Regions from separate parts of the Robertmurraya mangrovi genome, predicted to be linked through region 4. Evidence: predicted binding sites of a transcription regulator. Region 4 holds the regulator's gene; each other region holds the start of a gene.
What was found. Region 4 encodes Rex, which represses fermentation and respiration genes when NADH is low (regulators of the CRP and FNR family bind a similar motif). Its sites were predicted from a motif close to TTGTGAAATATTTCACAA; they were not measured.
Positions count from the first base shown of each region.

Region 1: SM124_RS00985 (TIGR04053 family radical SAM/SPASM domain-containing protein) is a predicted target of Rex. The motif match lies at 4,053-4,070, and genes of this name have one in related genera.
Region 2: SM124_RS01015 (YwiC-like family protein) is a predicted target of Rex. The motif match lies at 3,926-3,943, and genes of this name have one in related genera.
Region 3: SM124_RS08600 (AtpZ/AtpI family protein) is a predicted target of Rex. The motif match lies at 1,917-1,934, and genes of this name have one in related genera.

Region 1 covers NZ_JAXOFX010000001.1:172,102-178,093, forward strand. Annotated here, with positions in the region: gene SM124_RS00950 (YitT family protein) at 1-355, shown strand, start outside; gene SM124_RS00955 (BsuPI-related putative proteinase inhibitor) at 371-1,141, shown strand; gene SM124_RS00960 (DUF3813 domain-containing protein) at 1,189-1,374, opposite strand; gene SM124_RS00965 (hypothetical protein) at 1,374-1,526, opposite strand; gene SM124_RS00970 (Cof-type HAD-IIB family hydrolase) at 1,652-2,470, opposite strand; gene SM124_RS00975 (alpha/beta fold hydrolase) at 2,796-3,617, shown strand; gene SM124_RS00980 (metal-sulfur cluster assembly factor) at 3,676-3,984, shown strand; gene SM124_RS00985 (TIGR04053 family radical SAM/SPASM domain-containing protein) at 4,151-5,272, shown strand; gene SM124_RS00990 (Crp/Fnr family transcriptional regulator) at 5,320-5,992, opposite strand, start outside.
Region 2 covers NZ_JAXOFX010000001.1:179,903-185,894, reverse strand. Annotated here, with positions in the region: gene argJ (bifunctional ornithine acetyltransferase/N-acetylglutamate synthase) at 1-1,098, opposite strand, end outside; gene argC (N-acetyl-gamma-glutamyl-phosphate reductase) at 1,112-2,146, opposite strand; gene SM124_RS01020 (Crp/Fnr family transcriptional regulator) at 2,423-3,115, shown strand; gene SM124_RS01015 (YwiC-like family protein) at 3,142-3,867, opposite strand; gene SM124_RS01010 (respiratory nitrate reductase subunit gamma) at 3,983-4,402, opposite strand; gene mobB (molybdopterin-guanine dinucleotide biosynthesis protein B) at 4,564-5,100, opposite strand; gene SM124_RS01000 (molybdopterin molybdotransferase MoeA) at 5,088-5,992, opposite strand, start outside.
Region 3 covers NZ_JAXOFX010000004.1:177,289-183,280, forward strand. Annotated here, with positions in the region: gene SM124_RS08595 (S8 family serine peptidase) at 1-1,807, shown strand, start outside; gene SM124_RS08600 (AtpZ/AtpI family protein) at 2,101-2,322, shown strand; gene SM124_RS08605 (ATP synthase subunit I) at 2,329-2,703, shown strand; gene atpB (F0F1 ATP synthase subunit A) at 2,725-3,435, shown strand; gene atpE (F0F1 ATP synthase subunit C) at 3,503-3,715, shown strand; gene SM124_RS08620 (F0F1 ATP synthase subunit B) at 3,917-4,438, shown strand; gene SM124_RS08625 (F0F1 ATP synthase subunit delta) at 4,435-4,971, shown strand; gene atpA (F0F1 ATP synthase subunit alpha) at 5,057-5,992, shown strand, end outside.
Region 4 covers NZ_JAXOFX010000025.1:40,341-46,332, reverse strand. Annotated here, with positions in the region: gene tsaD (tRNA (adenosine(37)-N6)-threonylcarbamoyltransferase complex transferase subunit TsaD) at 1-206, shown strand, start outside; gene SM124_RS22325 (ABC-F family ATP-binding cassette domain-containing protein) at 436-2,361, opposite strand; gene moaC (cyclic pyranopterin monophosphate synthase MoaC) at 2,579-3,064, shown strand; gene SM124_RS22315 (redox-sensing transcriptional repressor Rex) at 3,098-3,751, shown strand; gene tatAY (sec-independent protein translocase protein TatAY) at 3,935-4,114, shown strand; gene tatC (twin-arginine translocase subunit TatC) at 4,133-4,897, shown strand; gene SM124_RS22300 (YdiK family protein) at 4,913-5,122, opposite strand; gene SM124_RS22295 (CPBP family intramembrane glutamic endopeptidase) at 5,119-5,856, opposite strand.

The DNA.
Region 1 (5,992 bases), on a different contig from region 4:
CATATCTGCTGGTTATTTGTATGGCTGGGAAAAAGCTCTTTATACACTTGTTGCTTTATATGCTTCTACTCGTGTCATTGATGCGATTCATACAAGGCATGAAAAACTTACAGCTATGATTATAACGAAGAAAGCAGATGAATTAAAACAAGCTATTTATTCAAAACTGGTTCGAGGAATAACAACTGTTCCAGCAAAAGGCGCTTTCACAAATGAAAACAAAGAATTAATGATTATTGTCATTACTCGTTATGAATTGTTCGAATTAGAGCAAATTATTAAGGAAGTAGACCCAAAGGCTTTCACCAATATTGTCCAAACAGCGGGAATTTTTGGGTTTTTCCGCAGGGATTAAAAAATGGAGGGAAATATGAAACGAATACTAATACCAATTTTTACTTTATTGCTAATGATTCCACAGGTTGTATTTGGGGCAGAAGAGAAACAAGAGACAGGGGACTATTTGTTTAGTCTAACCCCATTAGCTGGACCAGAGAGTATTGAGTTTGAGTTAACCGTATTGAATAATAGCACAGAAGATTTACTTTTTGAGTTCAATACATCACAACTATACGAAATTAAGGTGTTAAACGATAAAGGCGAAGAAGTGTACTTGTACTCTAAGGACAAATCGTTTACTCAAGCTCTTCAAACGTTGGTCATAAAGCCGAACGAAAAGAAAACATGGACGGAAAGTTGGAACTATCAAAAGAATGGTAAGAGAGTGCAAGCTGGAGAGTATAAAGCTAGAGGAGAATTACTAGCTAGAAAAATCAATCAAAAACCAATTTCTGACCAAACTCGGCTAAGTTCTGAAACACCTTTTACCATTCCTGCAGAAAATCCAGTATTTAAGAATATAAAAGTAACAGGTGAAGAGGGGCAATACACTATTACAGGAGAGGCTAGACCTAATCAAAAAGTATTTTATTACACGGTGGAAGACGGCCATAATCAATATGTAGAAGAGACCGAGGTAAAAACAACCAAATCATTTCCAAGCTGGGAGCAATTTAAAATACAAATAAGTATCTCAAAGAATAAACTGCCAACGAATGCTTCTTTAATTTTAAATTTATATGAAAAAGATAAAGATGGAAACACTATCCATACTTATCCCGCTCTGCTCCAAAGGTTATAATCAAAAAGCTGGCACTTTCAAAAGTGCCAGCTTTATATACATTTGTGTTAAACTAATTGATCAAGCTCGTTTCGCATTTCTCTCAACTGTGCCTGTTCGGCCAGTGTAGAGTTTGCATACGCAGAATTTAAAGCATTTTTTGCACGCTCAATAGAATCATGTTGTCCACTTCCCGTTGAATTCTTTGCCATTTCAACGCTGCGTCTAGCTTCTTGGAATAGTCGGTTACCCATTATATTCCTCCAAGTGATGATTCTTTGACGTTTTCCATTTTGCGTGCTTCAGCTTCTGCATAAGTTGTATGATAAGGGATGCGTTCATCATGTTTTGACACACTATCAACACCTTGTTGGACAAATCGTTTTGACTTATTACGTTTACCCATCGTTAAATCCCTCCATCCGAGCTTTTTGAAACAGCATTGCCGCTTCCTTATCTAGTATGTGCTTTAGGTGAAGCGGATAAAATGGGGAGTTAATGGATTTACTTGAATTATTTTGACAGGAATATTTAAAGGGCTTTTAAATTTAAAAAGTCATTTAAATATTTTGCAATTCCATCTTCTTCGTTGGTTAATGTGATCTCATTTGAAATATTCTTTAATTCCTCAATTGCATTCCCCATGGCAATTCCTCGACCCGCAAACTCTAACATTTCTAAATCGTTGTCCTCGTCACCAAAGGCGATTATTCGTTCTTTTGGGATATGAAGGTAGTCTGATACTGTTTTGAGTCCAATCGCCTTATTAAGGCCTGTTTTTACAATTTCAATAACATGCCAAGGTGCAGCCCATCGGCGGTGATCAATCACTTCTGCGTGTACATCTGATAAATGATTGCGGATAGATTTTACATGTTCCTCATCTGTATGAATAAGTAAGCTTGTTGGATCATCTTTTAAAAATCTCCTAATATCCCCTGTAGTTATGGATGGTTCACCTAGACCAAAAATATCCATTAACTTTTCATCATGATAATGGAAATAAACATCATCAATTACCTCAGCAATAATATTGTGGAACTCAAAGGATTGACATGCCTCAACAATATCTTTAGCAACCCCCATATCTAAAGGCGTATGATAGGCTCCCCAGCTATTTTGTAATGGATGGTGTACAAAGGCTCCATTGAAATTTACTATCGGTGTATTTAAATTAAGTTCTTTATAATACATTTCACTAGAACGGAAAGGTCTTCCAGTCGCTATCATAACGATATGACCTTCCTCACGCGCTCTCGCAATTACTTTTTTAGTTGTAGATGAAATGGTTTTATCATCTTTTAATAATGTTCCATCTAAATCTAAGGCGATAAGATGTTTTTCTGCCATAAAAAAAGTCCTCCTCGTTCGTTCGTTAATATAGTTAGTGTAAAAAAACTTATGTATCTGTTCATTATGTTCTTCACTCTAAACGGGCGCTTCCGCTTTTCTTTTAAGTCTAAAGCTTTGAGAATTTAAATGTCTACATGTTACACTTGAAATATAGAAACAATTTACATTTCTTTAAAGACAAGTTGTATATACAATGTACGTTTTAAATTTTTTACTTATACACAATGTTAACAATTTTTTCAGTAAAACATAAATATATTGCCTTATTTTTATCACGAAACATTTGAATATAGTGGTGTTTTAAAGTTAGGGAGGGTAAAAAATGATTGTTGTAGAAAATAAACGTATAGGAGAAATACCGTTATTACACCTCGCTCAAAAGGAACTTTTTGATGAGAAGTTACCGTTAGTCATTTTTGTTCATGGCTTTACTAGTGCAAAGGAACACAATCTCCACTATGCATATTTGTTGGCTGAAAAAGGCTTTAGAGTGGTATTACCTGAAGCTCTTTATCATGGGGAGCGAAAACCGACTTTAAGCAAACACGATCTAAATATACGCTTTTGGGAAATTGTTTTAAAAATGATTGATGATTTAGATTTAATTAAAACCTACTTTGAAGGTGAAAATAAAATAGACAGTCAAAAGATTGGGCTTGCTGGGACCTCAATGGGAGGGATCGTTACTTTAGGAGCTTTAACTAAATATCCATGGGTAAAGTCAGCAGTTAGCTTAATGGGTATGCCCTATTATGAAAAATTTGCTCTTTGGCAGTTAGAAGAATTAAAAAAGAATAACATTACACTTCCATTAGCACAAAGTGATTTAGATCAATTATTAAATCAATTAAGGGAGCTTGATTTAAGTCTTCAGCCTGAAAAATTAGCAAACAGACCATTATTATTCTGGCATGGTAAACAAGATACAGTTGTCCCGTATCATTTTACATACCAGTTTTATAAAGAGATTAAGACTCTATATAAGAAAAATCCTGAGTATCTACAGTTCATTTCGGATGAACATGCAGATCATAAAGTAAGTAGAGATGGAGTACTTAAAACGGTAGAATGGTTTGAAAAGCATTTACTTTCCTCCGATATGATGTACATCACTTCCCTAGGAGAGCCATCTAGCATAAAATAAGGATGAGCCTTATGGTTTATTAATCAGAGTTTTTAAAAGAAATAAAGGAGTGACAAAATTGGATCAAGATTTAAAAGATAGTATGATGGGTGCTTTGGAACTTGTAGTGGATCCAGAGCTTGGTATAGATATCGTTAATTTAGGTTTAGTTTATGATGTTGATTTAGACGAAGAGGGAAAGGCAACTGTTACGATGACATTAACTTCAATGGGATGTCCATTAGCAGGAACGATTGTTGAACACGTAAAAGATGCATTAGCTGACATTCCGGAAGTGAAAGAAACTGAAGTTAATATTGTTTGGAATCCACCTTGGTCTAAAGAAAGAATGTCTAGATATGCAAAAATTGCTTTAGGAATTCGTTAATAAAAAATATACCTCCAGCCGCAGAAGCTATTTTCTTTCTGTGGCTTTTTTGTCGTGGATTAAACCGATTGTGAGGTACTTCACACATTTATGAGAAAAAGTCTTTTATAATTAGGTTAGGTTTAATGCTACTTAACATGAAGACACAATATAGGGGTGCATAGTCATGCATATAAATAGAGATTTTAATAAGAATCCTTTTATTGTTATTTGGGAATTAACTCGGGCCTGTCAATTAAAATGTTTACATTGTCGTGCTGAAGCTCAATATAGAAGAGATCCAAGGGAGTTAACTTTTGATGAAGGTAAGGATTTAATCGATCAAATATATGAGATGAACAACCCAATGCTTGTTTTTACTGGCGGGGACCCGTTAATGAGAAAAGATGTTTTTGATATAGCAGAATATGCGGTCAAAAAGGGTGTAAGAGTGTCAATGACTCCGAGTGCAACCCCTAACGTTACGAAGGAAGCAATCGAAAAAGCTAAGAATGTAGGTTTATCTCGTTGGGCCTTTAGTTTAGATGGACCAAATGCAGAAATACATGATCATTTTCGTGGAACTTCAGGTTCGTTTGACTTAACGATAGAAAGAATAAAATATCTACACGAATTAGAAATACCTATCCAAATAAATACCGTTATTTCGAGGTACAACAATGACTATTTAGATGAAATGGCAAAGCTTGTAGAAGAGTTAGAATGTGTTCTATGGAGCGTGTTCTTTCTAGTACCTACTGGTAGGGGACAAGAGAAGGATATGATTTCACCACTTGAGCATGAGAAAGTATTTTTATGGCTACAAGATTTAAGTAAAAAGGTATCTTTTGATATAAAAACAACTGCAGCTCAGCATTATCGCAGGGTATTTATCCAACAAAAAATGAGAGAAATGAAAGATCATGGAGAAGAAATTCAATATTTAGATGCGCTCACTCAACAAGGGTTAACAGGATCCATTGATGGACTGGGAAGAGCGCCAAAAGGTGTAAATGATGGAAATGGCTTTGTCTTCATCTCACATATTGGTGATGTTTATCCTAGCGGTCTTCTACCTGTTAAAGCGGGTAATGTGAGAGAGCAACCTCTTGCCGAAATCTATAGAGATTCACCAATCTTTAAGGACTTAAGAAATCCAGATAAATATAAAGGAAAATGTGGGCAATGTGAGTATCGTTTTGTATGTGGGGGTTCTAGGTCAAGAGCTTATGCATTAACAGGTGATTATTTAGAAAGCGAACCATATTGCATCTATATACCAAAGGCAATGAGAAAGAAAACGGTATAAAAGATAAAAAGGAGGGTTTCACCAACTGGGAAACTCTCCTTAAATAATTATTCAATACTACAATAAATATCCGGGCAATTTTCACACCCGATTTCATTTTTCAAAAATTGTAAGTCACGTACAACGATTTTCCCTTTACTAATAGAAATAACGTCTGCTGATTTTAATTCATTTAAAATTCTATTCGTACTTTCACGGGAAGTGGCACAGAAATTCGCTAATTCTTGATTGGTTAAAGGTAAATCAATAAGAATTCCTTCGCTTGTGGCAATTCCATAACTATTTGTCATTCTTATGAGTGTGGAGTAAAGAGCTCCTTTTTTCCCGTTTAAAACTAGGTCTCGAAATTTCGTCTGCGTTTTACGAAAGTGGTCACTCATCCATTTCATAAACTCAAATGCTAAAGCACTATTATGGAACACCTCTTTTTCGAGTGTCTCTTTTCGAATTGCAAGTATTTCTCCTTGTTCTAATACTTTTGCGCTTAAAAGATACTTTGGATTATCTGTAAATAAAGTTAACTCTCCACAAATGTCGTTCTCTCCACAAATGCGTAAAGAAAGTTCTCTTCCATCTGCAGTGATTTTACTAATTTGAACTTTACCAGAAAGGACGATATAAAGCTCTTCTGCTTCCATACCCTCTTGGAATAAATATGTTCCCTTTTTAGTTTTAAACTTTCGATCCGATAGGTGAAGTAATTCTTTAATCTCAATAGAA
Region 2 (5,992 bases), on a different contig from region 4:
CTCTTCATTAAACAATTGCGGTTCGCTATCTTGTAACATGGCAATGGGACCGATTTTTATATTTACTGTGCCACTATTTATTGCTGCCTGTGACTGACCAATGGCTCCAATAATCCTTCCCCAGTTTGCATCTGCTCCATAGATAGCGGTTTTAACTAAGTTAGAACCAACAATTTGTTTAGCTACTTTTCTTGCATCTTCATCACACTTTGCGCCGATTACTTCTACTTCAACTAATTTGGTTGCACCTTCCCCATCTTTAGCTATCTGTTTCGCTAAGCTCTCACTCGTTTTAGTTAGTAATTGAATGAAGGTTTCCCAATCTTTGTGGTTAGGAGAGAGGGAATCATTTTCAGCCAAACCATTTGCCATTACAAGAACCATGTCATTTGTGGAAGTATCTCCATCAACGGTAATTTGATTAAATGTATGGTTTGTTATTTGTTTTAAAGCAAACTGCAAATGCTCAGGAGCTATGTTTGCGTCTGTAGTAATAAAACCAAGCATCGTTGCCATATTGGGATGAATCATCCCAGAGCCTTTTGCTGCTCCTCCCATATAAACGGTCTTACCATCAATCTCAGCTGAATAACAGCAATTCTTTGTCACTGTATCTGTTGTTAATATAGCTGTTTCAAAATCTTTGGAATGCTGTATAGAACAACCTACTTCTATTTCTTCAATTCCTTTTTCGATTTTATTCATTGGCAAGAATTCACCAATCACTCCTGTTGAGGCAATTGCCACTAAATGTGGGTTTATAGAAAGCTTTTCAGCTGCCAAATTCCTCATTTTAAAGGCATCTTTCAGTCCTCTTTCACCAGTACAAGCATTAGCACAGGCACTATTTACAACAACTGCTTGGAGTAGTCCCTCCTGACCAATGCTCTCTTGTGTGACCTTTAAAGGTGCTGCTTGAAAGGTGTTTAAGGTGTAGACTGCTGCACTTGAAGCGGGAACTTCACTTGTAATCATTCCTATATCCTTCTTTGTGTATCTTAATCCGGCGTGCGTTCCCGCTGCTTGAAAACCACGTGGAGTAATAATACTTCCTTCTTTCACTTCTTTAACCTGTAAACACACCGATATAGCTTCCAACACCTATTCCTCCTTATGGGTACAGTGGGCTAAAATTAAGGCCCGTTTGCTGATCTAATCCAAACATAATATTTGCGTTTTGAACGGCCTGACCTGCAGCACCCTTCATTAAATTATCAATCACTGAGACAATGGTTAACCTCCCTGTTCGCTTGTCAACATGCAGGCCAATATCACAATAATTTGTACTGCATACTTCCTTTATGGCAGGGAAAGTACCTTTAGGGCGTATTCGAACAAATGGATGCTTTTCATAGGTGTTTTTATATAAATCTATAAGTTTATCAGTGTCCAAATCTTCTATTAATTGAACATATATCGTTGTCATAATCCCTCTTGTAACAGGTAAGAGGTGGGTGGAAAATGTAATGGGCTTAATCTCTCCATTCCACATTCTTAGTTGCTGCTCAATCTCTGGCGTATGTTGGTGTTCGTTTACTTTATAAATTTTTAGATTTTCATTCACTTCTGTATAAAGGGTCCCGTTAGATGGGGTTTTTCCAGCTCCTGAAGTACCCGATTTTGCATCAACAATAATAGAGGCTGGCTCTACAAATTGTTCTATAATGACTGGTGCTAGACCTAGTAAGGTTGCTGTCGGGTAACAACCAGGGTTAGCTATCCACTTGGCTGATTGAATGCTTTCCTCATTCCATTCACTGAGTCCGTACACAGACTCAGTTAGTATGGAGTTTTTAACAGGATCCTTTTTGTACCACTGAATATACTCACTTGAATCTTTCAGCCTTAAATCACCAGATAAATCAATGATTTTAATATCCTTATCAATCAGTTGTTCTACCAGTCTCTTTGATATTCCTGATGGCGTTGCTAAAAATACTACGTCACTTTCTTCTCCAATCCGGTCAAAATCAATATCCTCCACTTTCTTATCGATAATGTGTAGCATATGAGGATACTCCTCTGAAATGGAACGGTCAACTTTTGTAGAATGGATAGAGTGTATGTCGAATACAGGATGTGAATGTAAAATTCTTAGGAGTTCAACCCCACTATATCCAGTTACCCCTATTATTGATACTTTCATAACCTTATCCTTTCTCACACCTAATGTATATTTATTTACTAAAATTAATTTTTATAAATCGATTCTCTTATTATAAGAAGGTCAGTTTATAAAATCAACCCAATTTTTGAAAATTTTTCTTTTATAACGGAATTACTATTTTTTTAAATTTGTCTTCTTTTTGAAAACAGGACAATATTACTAAAATAAAAACATTGTAAGGTTGACTCTCACTTCACACTATCTTTATAGTTAAACTAGCGAAGAACTTCCTTCCAATAAAAAGGTGGTTAAAATATGCAGTCATACACTCAATTATCTACAGAATTACTAGAATTATTGCGAACAGCTAACCATATTAGAAGAATTGAGAAAGGGACATACCTTTTTCACGAAGGGCAAATTGCAAAGGAACTATATCTAGTCCTTAGTGGTAAAATTCAACTTAGTAAAATGGTTCCCGATGGACGTGAACTTACGATTCGGATGTGTTCTGAAGGAGATTTGATCGGTGAACTCGTCATTTTTTGCGAAGACCAAAACTATATGTTAAATGCTAAAATTAATGAAAGTGGAGAAGTAGCGGTCATTTCTAAGAAAGAACTTGAAGAAAAGCTCGGAGAAAACCATGCTCTTGCACTTGAATTTATGAAATGGTTTAGCGGGCAATATAGACGAACACAGACAAAGTTTAGAGACTTAATTCTACATGGAAAAAAGGGAGCTCTGTACTCGACTTTAATCCGCTTATCTAATAGCTATGGGATGAAATGTCTTGAGGGAATTATGATTGACACTCCCTTAACCAATCAAGAACTAGCCAACTTCTGTGGAACCTCCAGGGAAGTAGTTAACCGCTTGCTAAGTGATTTGAGAAAAAACGAGGTGATCTCTATTGAAAAAGGGATTATCACCATACATGATCTTGAATATTTAAAAATAGAAATTGACTGCGAAAACTGTCCAATTGACATATGCAATGTAGAATGAAAAAACTCAGCTTATAGCTGAGTTTTTTATATCATCATTGCTATTAACAGAATAATAAAAAATAGAACTGCATTCACGATTTCTAGTATTCCGACCTTCTTAACTGAGTACGGTTTACCATAACAATATATGGCTCTTAAAAGACTTGGTATAAATGCTAGCGCAACCCACGAAAAACCACTTACTATCCACATAATAGGAAGTAAACTATGATACCCCCATGAAATTCCCTTGTACAACTTACTCTTCTTCTCACGAATCATTGTCTTTACATAAAAAGTACTTCCCAGAAAAAATAAAACAGTAGATATAAAAACAATGATAGAATACTCATTCAACTCACCCAATGTTAAAAAACTACTAGCTAAACCTGCTATTCCAAATACTATAATGGCGCTAATATCATTTAGTAAGGCTCTTTCATTATTTATACTAGAATAATAAGCATTCAAAATGAAGAAGGGTATCATTACAAATCCAAAGTAAATAATAGTAGGTCGAGTAACTAATGGCACTAATAATAAGAGTAAAGCAGGTACCATATATATAATTGTCCATTTTGTATAAAGAGACGCTTTATTCTTTTTCTTTTTAAATAAAAGTAGTGCTGGATAGGTCGCTAAGTATAACAACAGCCAACCAAAGAAAAACGGTACATGCTGCCAAATAAGTCCACCTGAAAATCCCCCTAACCAAAAAGGGATAAATAGCATAGCCCATGCCCCATGTTGTTTAGGCAAAAATAGTTTCATATAGGTTTCACTCCTTGTTATAACCTACTTCTACTATAAAATAATTAGTTTGAAGAGTATGTGAGGCACATCACATTCAAATAAAAACAAAAAGCTACCATTCTAATTGGCAGCTTTACTGTAACTTCTTTATGAATCTATTCCTTAAGTATAAATGTGGTTTTATTAAATACGATAAATATTTTGTAAAAGATAGAGCTAATAAAAGAGTGAGAATTAAAATAAAATGTAAGCGAGAAAGGAAAGAAATATTACGTATTAAGTCCATATCCGGCTCAAGGTAAGCTAAACTTATGACCCAATGTAATAGCTGCTTTGGATCATCAGAAATATTATAAAAAGCAAACACACCTAACCCTGTTAACAAGCATAAAACGAGTAACGCGCTCAAGGCTCGTTCTACCAATAGGCTCTGCTTCTTATAAACTTGCTCCCCTTCATGTAGTTTGGTCGTATCCATTCGCCATATTACTCCCATCACTAATATAGCCACTACCATATAAGGATAAATAATCCAGAGCATGAACGGTAACATCTCCACTATTCTCACCCCAATCCTCTATAAATCAAACATATTCCCCTTGAATTATAGTAACAAGGAATGATAAAGGAATCAGTGACAAAAGTTACATTTTTGACAAATTTATTAATTTTTTTCAACTATTTTATGAACAAGCACCTATGAGGTTGGTTAGGCTAAACATTTTTCAACTGAAAGTCCTTAATAGACCCCATGAGCCAATCAATCCCATTTGGGTCATCTTTATGGAATGAAGGAATCTTTTCAAATTCAATCCCTACCATAAGTTCCTCATCCCAAAAGTATATCACTTGGACATTCTTTAATTTATTTAGGAGTGTGACATCTTCCTCATTTCGAATAATCACAGCCTTAGGATAATCTTCAAATTTATGACCTTCAATTAAAATAATGTCAGGCTTAAAAAAAGAGATTAGCTGAATTTTTTCTACTAGTCCGAACGTCTCCATTTCCGCTTGAAGGATCAGTCGTCCTTCACCTTCCACCAATGAAACGACGGCACCAGCTTCAATATGCTGAGAGGAGTCTTTAGCTTCTGGAACCTCAGGTTTTCCTCCATGGCCATGGTGCTTGATCGTTACAACCTTAATGCTCTCCTTACTCAACATGTTTATTAGATTTTTTAAGAAGGTAGTTTTTCCGCTATTCTGAAAGCCAACTACCTGAAAAATAACAGGTTTTACCACGGCCATTCGCTTCCTACTGTATCTTCAAGCAATAATACTTCGACTTCATCGCCTGCCGTAAATCCTCTTGTACCACCTGGTAACACGATAAAGGAGTTGGCCCCAGCTAGGCTCATAACAATATTTGATTTATCTACACCACTTGGTGCTGCCACAAGCCTACCCTCTTGAATAGATAATCTACTTCTCACAAACCTTGTAAATGGATTAGCTTTCGGAAAGTCAACTTCAAGTATTGCTTTTTCCTTCCTCAAATGTGGTTTCTTTGAGAACAACATAGTATGAATAATCGGTCTAGCAAATAACTCAAACCCAACATAGCAAGCTGATGGATTTCCTGATAACCCAAATAAAATCTTATTTTCTAGAGTTGCCACTGTTGTAACACTACCAGGACGCATGGCCACTTTATTAAATAAGACTTTTGCATTTAATTTCTCGTAAATAGCGGGTAAATAATCAAAATCACCTACTGAGACCCCACCAGTAGTAATTAGAATATCTACTTGATCTATTGCATTTTTGATAGCCTCATAACAAGTATCGAATTCGTCAGGTAATTTACCAAAATACTTAACAGCCGCTCCAGCTCTTTCAATTTGTGCACAGATCATATGTGAATTGCTATTTCTAATTTTACCAGGTTGAAGTTCATCCTCTACTTCTAATAGTTCAGTCCCCGTTGCATAAAGTCCTATTAATGGCTTTTTAGCAACAGGCACTTTTTCATAGCCAAATGTTGCTAATATCGCTTGAATTCCTGGATTGATTTTTGACCCCTTCTTTACGAGAACATCCCCCTTTTTGGCATCTTCACCTTTAAAAGAGACATTTTCTCCTTTCTTATATGAGCGCTTTATTGACATATACGTATGATCTTCACGTTCAGAAGATGTGG
Region 3 (5,992 bases), on a different contig from region 4:
TGTGATTGATACGGGGTTTGATTATACCCATCCCGATTTGAGAAAAAGCTATGGAGGTGGGCATGACCTAGTAGATGGAGACGATGACCCGATGGAAACAGAAGGAGCTCATGGCCAGGGGACTTTACACGGAACACATGTAGCAGGCATTATTGCAGCAAATGGACGGATTAAAGGAGTTGCTCCGGAAGCAAAAATTAAGGCCTACCGTGCATTAGGCCCCGGGGGGACAGGAACCACAGAGCAAGTACTAGCAGCGATTGAACAAGCAATCAAAGATAAAGTGGATGTGCTGAATCTTTCCCTAGGCAATAGCATTAATGGACCTGATTTACCAATTAGTTTAGCCCTTAATAAAGCCGTAGAGAAAGGAATTACATCCGTCACATCCTCTGGGAATTCTGGTCCTAATCTCTGGACAGTGGGTTCACCAGGAACGGCAGGGAAAGCCATTTCAGTCGGTGCGTCTACTCCTTCACTTCTAATCCCCTACTTATTAATAGAAGAAATGGGTGAAAGATTTAGATTAGAACCGATCCAGGGATCAGTAGCTTCCTGGAAACTGGATCGCTCCTATCCCATTACATTTGCGGGTCTAGGGAAAAAAGAAGACTTGAAAAATGTAGATGGAAAAGTCGTTTTAGTAGAACGAGGGGAAATCACTTTTACAGAGAAGGCGAAGAACGCAATCGAAGCTGGAGCCGTTGCGGTTATTATCTATAACAATATTAATGGAGGGTTTATAGGGAATTTAGAGGAAGGGGTAGAAATACCTGTTGCAACAGTTACTAAAAAGGTAGGAAAACAAATCCAAAAAGCTTTAAAAGCAAAAGAAATGATGATTCGTACAATCATTAAGGAAGAAAAAGATCGATTAGCCGATTTTAGTTCAAGAGGCCCTGTAACCTCAACTTGGGAAATTAAGCCCGATGTAGTAGCACCAGGCGTCGCCATTAATAGTACCATTCCGGGCGGTTATCTCGCTTTACAAGGAACGAGCATGGCTTCCCCTCATGTTGCTGGTGCTTGTGCATTAATCAAACAAGAACACCCAGATTGGGGGCCTGAAGAAATTAAGGCAGCTTTAATGAATACAGCAAAGCCTATACAAAATGAAAAAGGAACCCCTTATAAGACATACGAACAAGGAGCGGGTAGAATTCAAATCAAGGAGGCTATCAAGACACAAACCTTAGCCATGCCAGCTTCCCTTCAGTTCGGCAAATTTAAATTAAAAGATGTACAACATACTCATAAACAATATATCACTCTAAGGAACGTCAGCTCAATAACCCAAAAATACTCCTTCTCCGTACCGAAACAAGAAGCGGGTATTAAGTGGGAAATCCCTCTTTCGTTTCATGTAGGTCCTGGGGAAGAAAAAAGAGTCGAAGTAAAAATGACGGTAGATCCAACCCTTTTTAAAAAGAAATTACATGATGGTCATCTCTATATTGATGCTGGTGGTCAAAGGTTGAGCATACCTTACCTATATGTTCTAGAAGAACCAAATTATCCGAGGGTAATGGGATTTGATATAGGTGCTGGTGACAAGAAGAACACGTACCGTTATGAAGTATATCTGCCAGGAGGAGCGGAAGAATTTGGAATTGCTCTATTTGATCCGGATAGTTATCAATTTGTAGGATTTTTAGATTGGAAAAGAAAAGTAGGGAAAGGTATGCTAAAAGGAACAGTCCATAATAAGCAGCTTCCCGAGACTGGCTTATATCTTGCGAAAGTGTTTGCGAAAAAAGCGGGGAAAGAGGACATGGTTGAAGCGAGTATATATATATCGAAGGAATAGGATTACGGCTAGAAAAGTTGGAGCGAGAACAACTCTTGCTCCAATTGCAATATGTATATAGTAGAAAATATCGAAAAATGTGTGAACTGCCAAATTATAACCAATCTAATTGTGAACTTTTTCACTGCAAACGCATTGACATTGACAAGTGCCTATTGTATGCTTACAAAGGGTATAAAATGATAGGGTTTTCAAAGGCTGTGTGGTGTTAATTTACTAAGTGAACACGCTCAAATTTTGATGCTTGATACCTCTAACCCACATACCATTCTCTAAAGAGAGGATGCGTTAATATGAACAAAAAAAATCGTCATCCATTTCAATCGATGGCGTTAATGTCCGCGATTCTTTCTCAATTAGTCGGTGCAGTATTGATTGGCATTTTCTCCGGAAGATGGCTGGATCGTGTTGCGGGAACCGAGCCACTATTTTTAATTATCGGGTTATTACTAGGATTAGCAGCTGGTGTATTAGCTATGGTTCGACTAATCCAACATTTCTTTTCAGGAGAATAAACAACAATGCCGGAAATCACAGCAATCTACCTTAGGCAACGAAAATACATATTTTTCCTGTTGTCAATCTATGTTCTCGGCTGGGGATTTACAACTTATAAAACTATCTTTCTAGGGCTTATTCTAGGTACAAGCTTAAGCCTATTTAATTTGTGGTTGTTGGCTAGACGAACGGACAAGTTTGGTGAAGCTGTCGCTAAAGGTGAAAAAGTTCGTTCCTTGGGTATGATGTCAAGGATGGCTACAGCAGTGTTATCGGTTATGTTAGCACTTGAGTATCCGGACAAACTACACTTGTACAGCGTAATTTTGGGATTAATGACTTCCTATATCGTCATTATGATAGATTTTTTTCTGCAAGCTATTAATTCACGTAACTAGCGGGGAAGAGAGGTGAATACTGTGCATCATGAAGCTCCATTATATGATTTTATGGGCTTAACTTTTAACTTGTCAAACGTACTAATGATTACAGTTGCCAGTTTGATTGTTTTCATTATTGCAGTTCTTTCTACACGTACTTTAGCCATGAAGCCAACGGGGATGCAAAACTTCTTCGAATGGATAATGGATTTTGTTAAAAACATTATTGGAAGTACGATGGACTGGAAAGATGGCGGAAGATTCCATATCCTTGGAATTACCTTGCTAATGTATGTTTTTATTTCAAACATGCTAGGCCTTCCGTTTGCGATAACATATGATCACGTGTTGTGGTGGAAATCACCTACAGCAGATCCAGTCGTTACATTAACATTAGCGACTATGGTTGTTGCACTTTCACATTATTATGCAATTAAGCTTAAAGGTGTTAAAGAATACGGTCGAGATTTCTTCAGACCAATGTGGTTCTTGTTCCCTCTAAAGCTAATTGAAGAGTTTGCAAATACATTAACTCTTGGACTTCGTCTTTACGGTAACATTTTCGCGGGAGAAATCCTACTAACGTTACTGGCAGGAAGTCTAGCTTCTGGAGTAGGTGGCACTATTGCGGCTATCATTCCAACACTAGCATGGCAAGGATTCTCAATCTTTGTTGGTGCAATCCAAGCATTTATCTTCACAATGTTAACAATGGTTTATTTGGCACACAAAGTGAGTCATGACCATTAATATATACCTGTTCATTATATGAACAAAAATATAAATCTTTTTACACATTTAAAGGAGGAACTCTATAATGGGTCTTTTAGCAGCAGCAATCGCAATCGGTTTAGCGGCACTAGGTGCTGGTATTGGTAACGGTCTTATCGTATCTAAAACAGTTGAAGGTATCGCTCGTCAACCAGAAGCTCGTGGTATGCTTCAAACAACTATGTTCATCGGGGTAGCGTTAGTAGAAGCTGTTCCTATCATCGGCGTAGTTATCGCGTTCATGGTTATTGGTGGTTAATAGCTAGTAAAATGTTAAAATGGCGAAGATCATTCCTTGTGTACCTTCGCCATTGCTTTATGTTCTTAAACTATTTTAGTAAAGAAACCTTATATTTAAGGTGTTAGTTTTAACAAAACAATTAATCGGATTCATATAAATTGAACTTCGTTAACTTGTTGTTTTCCTAAGTGAACGACTCTTGAAGGGAGTGAATCGAGGGTGTTAACAAGCAGTCTAGTATTAGGTGCAGCTGGTGGTGGTTTTAACGGTGGAGATATCCTTTTCCAACTAGTTATGTTCATCATCTTGTTAGCATTGTTAAAGAAATTTGCATGGGGTCCATTAATGGGCATCATGAAACAACGTGAAGATCATATTGCAAATGAGATTAACTCGGCAGAACAAAGCCGTGGTGAAGCTCAAAAACTATTAGATGAGCAACGCAGCTTACTAAAAGAAGCTCGCACAGAAGCTCAAACATTGATTGAAAACGCGAAAAAGCAAGGCGACGTGCAACGTGAAGAAATTATCACATTAGCTCGTTCTGAAGCTGATCGTTTAAAAGAATCTGCTAAGCTTGAAATTGAGCAGCAAAAAGAGAAAGCAGTTGCAGCAATCCGCGAGCAAGTGGCTACTCTATCTGTGATGATTGCTTCTAAAGTAATCGAAAAAGAACTTACTGCACAAGATCAAGAAAAGCTCATTAACGACTACATTCAAGAGGCAGGAGAGAAGCGATGAGCAACTCCACAGTAGCTAAACGCTATGCGTTGGCACTCTTTCAACTTGCTAAAGAGAATCAGCTTCTTGATCAAATGGAAAGTGAGCTACGTGTAGTAAAAGAAGTAGTTAACAATAGTGATAATTTAAACGCAGTTTTAAAATCTCCAAAGCTTTCGAATGAAAAGAAAAAAGAGATTTTAAAAGAGTCATTTGAATCTTTTAGTGTGTATGTATTAAATACACTTATGATTTTAATTGATCGTCACCGTGAAGATCATATCTCTGATGTGGCAGATCATTTTATTCAGCTTGCGAATGATGAAAGAGGCATTGCAGAAGCAATCGTCTATACTATTCGACCTCTAACAGAGGCGGAAAGACAAGCGCTTTCTGAATCATTTGCAACTAAATTTGGAAAGAAATCTCTTCGTATAGATAATATTGTTGATTCCAATCTGCTTGGTGGCATTAAGCTTCGTATCGGAAACCGAATTTTCGACGGCAGCTTACGTGGCAAGTTAGAGCGTTTGGAGCGTCAATTATTAAGCTAAGCTCTTTAAGTGCATGAGGGTATAGATATACTTTTTTCATGTGCAAAAGAACACAAGCTAAGATTCGTAGATAGGGGTGAAACTCATGAGCATCAAAGCTGAAGAAATTAGTGCGCTGATAAAAAAGCAAATCGAAAACTATCAGTCAGAAATTCAAGTGAGTGATGTAGGTACGGTTATTCAAATTGGTGACGGTATCGCACGTGCTCATGGCCTTGACAATGTCATGTCTGGAGAACTTGTTGAGTTTTCGAACGGCGTTATGGGTATGGCGCAAAACCTTGAAGAAAATAACGTTGGTATTATCATTCTAGGACCATACACTGAAATCCGTGAAGGTGACGAAGTTCGCCGTACAGGACGCATCATGGAGGTTCCAGTTGGGGAAGAACTTATCGGACGTGTAGTTAACCCACTAGGACAACCAGTTGATGGTTTAGGTCCAATTAATACAACTAAATCTCGTCCAATTGAAAGTGGAGCACCTGGTGTTATGGATCGTAAATCTGTACACGAGCCACTTCAAACAGGTATCAAAGCGATTGACGCTCTTGTACCAATCGGACGTGGTCAACGTGAGTTAATCATCGGTGACCGTCAAACAGGTAAAACATCTGTTGCAATCGATACAATCTTGAACCAAAAAGATCAAGATATGGTTTGTATCTACGTTGCAATCGGACAAAAAGAATCTACTGTACGTAATGCGGTAGAAACTTTACGTAAAATGGGTGCATTAGAGTACACAATCGTTGTAACTGCTTCTGCATCACAACCAGCTCCATTATTATTCTTAGCTCCTTATGCTGGGGTAACTATGGGTGAAGAATTCATGTATAACGGCAAGCACGTATTAGTAGTGTATGATGATTTAACTAAACAAGCTGCTGCTTATCGTGAGCTTTCATTATTATTACGTCGTCCTCCAGGTCGTGAAGCATATCCAGGGGATGTATTCTATTTACACAGCCGCTTATTAGAGCGTGCAGCTAAATTAAGTGATGCTAAAGGCGCTGGTTCA
Region 4 (5,992 bases):
TAGCTGCAAACAAAGGGTTAAGAACAACTTTAGAACAAGTGTTTAATGAACTAGAGGATGTTGAGCTTGTAATTCCACCACTTTCCCTATGTACAGATAATGCGGCTATGATTGCAGCAGCAGGCAGTATTTTATTCGAAAAAGGAATAAAATCTAGTATGGCTTTAAATGCAAATCCAGGACTAGATATAGCTATCCACAACTAAATAGAAGTAATAAAATAGTCCCTTAAGTAGTTAAGGGGCTATTTTGTGGATAACTGACTATTTCGACAAAAAATACTGTTAATAATGTGGATAAAAATTAACTAAACTGTGGATAGTGTGGAAAAGTATGTGGAAAGCTTAAAAATAGGAGTATTTTAATGTGAATAAATCTGTGGAAAAACAAAAAAACCAGGTAGATAAATCTTCCTGGTTTTTTCGGTTAAGATTTCTATTCCTCAGCAAGTTCGGTCCATTCTTCCATAAATCGCTCAAGGTCCTCTTTGGCCTGTTCAATCGCTTTATTAATTTCCATAACCTTTTCATGATCTTGAAAAATTTCTTCCTGACATAGTAACTCTTCATTTTTTTCTATCGTACCTTCTAATGATTCGATAAGTTCCTCGAGTTCCTCTATTCGCCTTCTTCTTTGACGTTCTAACTTTTTCATTTCTTTATCTTGATGATAATTTGTTTTCACTTGTTGTTTAGAAGATAACTCGGTAGTTTTTGTAGCAGCTTCCAACTGTCTAAGCTCTTCTTGCTCTAATTTCTTTTCTACGTAGTAGTTGTAGTCACCTAAGTATTCTGTTGCACTAGTAGTACTTAGCTCTACCACTTTTGTTGCAATTCGATTGATAAAATAACGATCATGTGAAACAAATAGAATTGTCCCTGGAAAATCGACTAAGGCATTTTCTAGGACTTCTTTGCTATCTAAATCAAGATGGTTTGTAGGCTCGTCCAAGATTAAGAAGTTAGCTCTTTGCATCATTAATTTAGCAAGTGCAAGTCGAGCTTTTTCCCCACCACTTAATGTAGAGACAATTTTTAAAACATCATCACCAGAGAAAAGAAAATTACCTAAAACGGTTCGAATTTCTTTTTCCGTCTTCATAGGGTAGTCATCCCATAATTCGTCAATCACTCTTTTATTAGACCTTAAGTTAGCTTGTTCTTGGTCATAGTAGCCTACCATAACGTTAGATCCACGTGAAATTTCACCTGATAAAAGAGGTAAGGTTCCGATAATTGTTTTTAATAAAGTAGATTTACCTACACCGTTTGGACCAACTAGGGCAATACTTTCTCCTCTAGTTAACCGTAGGGAAATGCCTTTCGAAATGGCCTCTTGATCATAACCAATAGTGGCATGTTCAACCTTTAAGACATCGTTACCCGTTTGTTTCTCAATTTGAAAACCAAAAGAAGCAGACTTCTCATCTCCTAATGGGCGGTCCATTACTTGCATTTTTTCAAGCTTTTTTCGTCTACTTTGTGCTCGTTTGGTTGTTGAAGCTCGAGCTAAGTTCTTTTGAATAAAATCCTGTAATTTAGAAATTTCGTCTTGTTGCTTTTCAAATAGCTTCATTTCTCGTTCGTATTGTTCTGCCTTTTGGTCTAAATAAGAGCTGTAGTTACCCGTAAATTTAGCAATTTGATTTCTCGCTATTTCATACACTTGATTTACTACTTTATCGAGGAAATAACGATCGTGGGACACGATTAAAATTGCCCCGTCATAACCCTGTAAATATTGCTCTAACCATGAGAGTGTTTCAATATCAAGATGGTTAGTCGGCTCGTCCAAAATAAGAATGTCTGGCTTTGTTAATAATAATTTACCTAAGGCTAAACGTGTTTTTTGCCCACCACTTAAGCTATCAATTTTAGTTGAGTAATCAAAGGATTGGAAATTTAACCCATGAAGAACGGATCTGATATCAGATTCGTACTGGTATCCACCATTTTCTTTGAACTGAACCTGCAGACGGTCATACTCTTTAAGTACTCGATCATAATCAGTCGGATTGTTAAACGTAGACGGATCAGCCATTTTCGCCTCAAGCTGTCGTAGTTCAGCTTCTTGTTTTTTAAGATGACTAAAAACAGTCAGCATTTCTTCCCAAATAGAGAGTCCTGATTCAAGTCCAGTTGTTTGTGCTAAGTAACCAATCGTCACATCCTTTGGTTTAACGATGTCGCCACTTTCATACGAAATTTGCCCGGCTATAATTTTTAATAAAGTAGATTTTCCGGCACCATTACGTCCAACTAGTGCAATCCGGTCTCTTGTTTGTACTTCTAACTTTATATTGGATAAAATAAGGTCAGCACCATATGATTTGGATAGTTGATTAACTTGTAATAATATCATCATTTTTCACCTCAATACTCTAGTGATAAGTGTAACTGATTCACGTAGGAACAGCAATATAAGTAGTATTGATAAAGATTTTTTGTATGTTCAATCATTCTATAAATTGGGCTATTTTTCAATTGTTATGGAAAGAGCTTTTTGTGAAGAAAAGAACAAAGATTTCACACAGATTGACAAAAATAGTGTATCATTTTTTATGAGAGGGTGTTTAGACATGTCAGGATTTACTCACTTCAATGAAGAAGGCAGAGCTAAAATGGTTGATGTTAGTGATAAACAAGAAACCGTCCGTACAGCTATTGCTTATTCTAGTATAAAGGTAAATAAAGATATTTACGATGGAATTGCCAATAACGAGATGAAAAAAGGAGATGTATTGGCTGTGGCTCAAGTAGCGGCTGTTATGGCGGCTAAGAAAACTTGGGATATTATCCCAATGTGCCATCCACTTCCTCTTTCTAGCATTGACATTTCATTTGAATGGGAAATAAATAAAGAAGAGTATACATTATTAATTCAATCATTTGTAAAGACAAAAGGGAATACGGGTGTGGAAATGGAAGCGCTCACAGCAGCATCGGTATGCGCACTAACCGTTTATGATATGTGTAAAGCTTTAGATAAAGGCATGGTCATTGGTCCAACTTACTTAGTAGAGAAGACCGGTGGGAAACATGGCGATTACAAGAGAGAAGTATAATGAGCCAACAAAAATAGGCAAGGGGAATTTTAAATGAATAATGACAGTATGAAAATCCCACAAGCAACGGCAAAACGATTGCCTTTATATTATCGTTTTTTAAAAAACTTACACTCTTCTGGTAAACAGAGAGTGTCATCTGCAGAGCTTAGTGAGGCAGTAAAAGTAGATTCTGCTACGATTCGAAGAGATTTTTCCTATTTCGGAGCATTAGGGAAAAAGGGATACGGGTATAATGTTAATTATCTCTTATCATTCTTTAGAAAAACGCTGGATCAGGATGAGTTAACCAAGGTTGCTTTAATTGGAGTAGGTAACCTAGGAACAGCATTTTTGAATTATAATTTTTTAAAAAATAATAATACAAAAATTGAAATGGGATTCGATGTAGAGTCCTCTAAAGTAGGGACTAAAATTGGAGATGTACCTATTTATCATATGGACGACTTAGAAAGAGTGATTGAAGAGGATGATGTACAAGTTGCTATTCTGACTGTACCTGTATCTGCCGCACAATCCATTACAGATAGACTTGTAAAAGTAAATGTAAAAGGGATATTGAACTTTACACCTGCTAGACTAACGGTCCCTTCTACGATTAGAGTACATCATATTGATTTAGCAGTTGAGTTGCAATCTTTAGTTTATTTTTTAAAACATTACTCCGAGGTAGAAGAAGTAGAGTAGTAAAAAATCATAGAATTAACCAATAGAATTCGACTGAGGTTAGTGGTATATTCTTTATGTTAGAATTATTTCGATCGAATTGCTTTTAGTTCCATAATAAAAGTATTATGATACTAATGCCATTTATAAATAATAGTTTACGATGAGTGATAGATTAAGGCTATTGATAAGGAGGTGAGGCACATGATGAATCTTGGAATGGGAAGCCTCTTACTAATTGTGTTTGTTGCACTATTAATTTTCGGTCCAAAGAAGCTACCTGAGCTTGGAAAAGCAGCAGGAAACACACTGCGTGAATTCAAGAATGCTACAAAAGGGCTAGCAGATGATGATGAGGACGATGAAAAGAAGAAAGTTAAGTAATGTTAGGATGAAACCGTTATGAGTCATAAAGATATGACGATTTATGAGCATATAGGTGAATTAAGAAAACGGCTTGTATTTGCAGTCGTTTTCTTCTTTATTGCCACTGTTATTAGTTTCTTTTTAGCAGAGCCGTTAATCGTTTACTTACAGAAGGCGGATGAAGCAAAAGAGTTAACGATGAATGCTTTCCGTCTAACTGATCCAATTAAAATTTATATGCAGTTTGCCTTTTTGATTGCCTTTGTATTAACTTCGCCATTTTTACTTTATCAGTTGTGGTCGTTTATTAGTCCTGGGTTATATGAAAAAGAGAGAAGAGTAACATTAAGTTATATACCTATTTCTGTGTTTTTATTTATTACAGGAATTGCTTTTTCTTATTTTGTACTTTTTCCTTTTGTTGTTGAGTTTATGACAAGAGTGGCTAATCGGTTAGATATTAATCAGGTAATAGGTATTAATGAATATTTTCAATTCTTGTTTCAATTAACGATTCCTTTTGGTTTGCTTTTCCAGCTTCCAGTTATCATTATGTTTCTAACTAGGCTTGGAATTGTAACACCCATGTTTCTTTCTAAAATTAGAAAGTACTCTTACTTTGTATTGCTCGTTATTGCAGCATTTATTACTCCACCTGAGCTTTTGTCGCATATGATGGTGACCGTACCTCTACTTTTACTATATGAAGTAAGTATCATCATTTCGCGTGTATCCTACAAAAAGGTATTAGAAGCAGAAGAGAAATATGAACAAGAATATAGCCAAAACGAAGAAAAATGAGCCTGTGAACCAAGCTCATTTTTTCTTTTTTTGGATATTTTTAATTTTAAAATGAAACATGATCATTCTAATACCAGAACCGAAATCAAAAGTAGCTAAAATAACTAGTAGATAAGTGAAGAAGCCCCATTCACCGTTTCTTGTAACATCTTGGATAGCAAAAACGGTAAATAATACTCCTAAAACGATATAAATGATTCCCGAAAATAACGGTGATTGCCTCATATAAATAATCCTCCGATAAAGCTTTGAATTTTCTCTGACTCTCGAATCATTCTTTCTATGTCTTCTTTAAAGACAGATTGTACTAAAAAGACAAATGTGTTCATGGCAATGTGGGCGACGATTGGAACGATAATCCGATTGGTTTTAACATATAAGAAGGCAAAGGTAAAGCCCATAGCTGAATACAGTAGTAAATGCTCTAATTCTGCATGTGCTAAGGCAAAAATAACAGAACTGATTAATCCTGATAGGAAGAAATTAAACCTTTGATAAAGAGAACCGAAAATGATTTTACGAAAAACAATTTCTTCGAGAATCGGTCCGATTACGGAACTTACTAAAGCAACAATCGGAAAGGCCTCAATAAAACTTAAGATTTGCTGGGTATTTTCTGACCCCATTTCAATGCCTAATAACCTTTCAATGTTTGCAGCTAGACCTTGAGCAAATAAAGCAAGAAATACCCCGCCTACTGCCCAAAAAATAGAAGAATTGATTGAAGCAACTTTTCGCTCATTATATCCTTTTTTCATTTCTTTCCTTAATAAAAATAATACGATTAAGAGCGTTAATGAAAAACTAAAAACTAACCAAATAATAACAGAAAGAACCTGCATATCTTCTATAGTCTTTCCAAAGAAAACTCCTGAAAAAGCAATGATGGGAACTCCGATAAAGCTGGAGAGCTGCATACCAATATAGGCGATTAAGATAATCCAATATTCCCTTTTCAATATTATTAATCTCCTTTAGTAAATGTAATCAATGATGGCACTATCTTTCATTTTACAAGTAATAAGCTTAATGTTTCAAATTAGAGGACTTGTTAATGTAAATATTCAGGTAGATGTATTTAATAACTATGGGCCT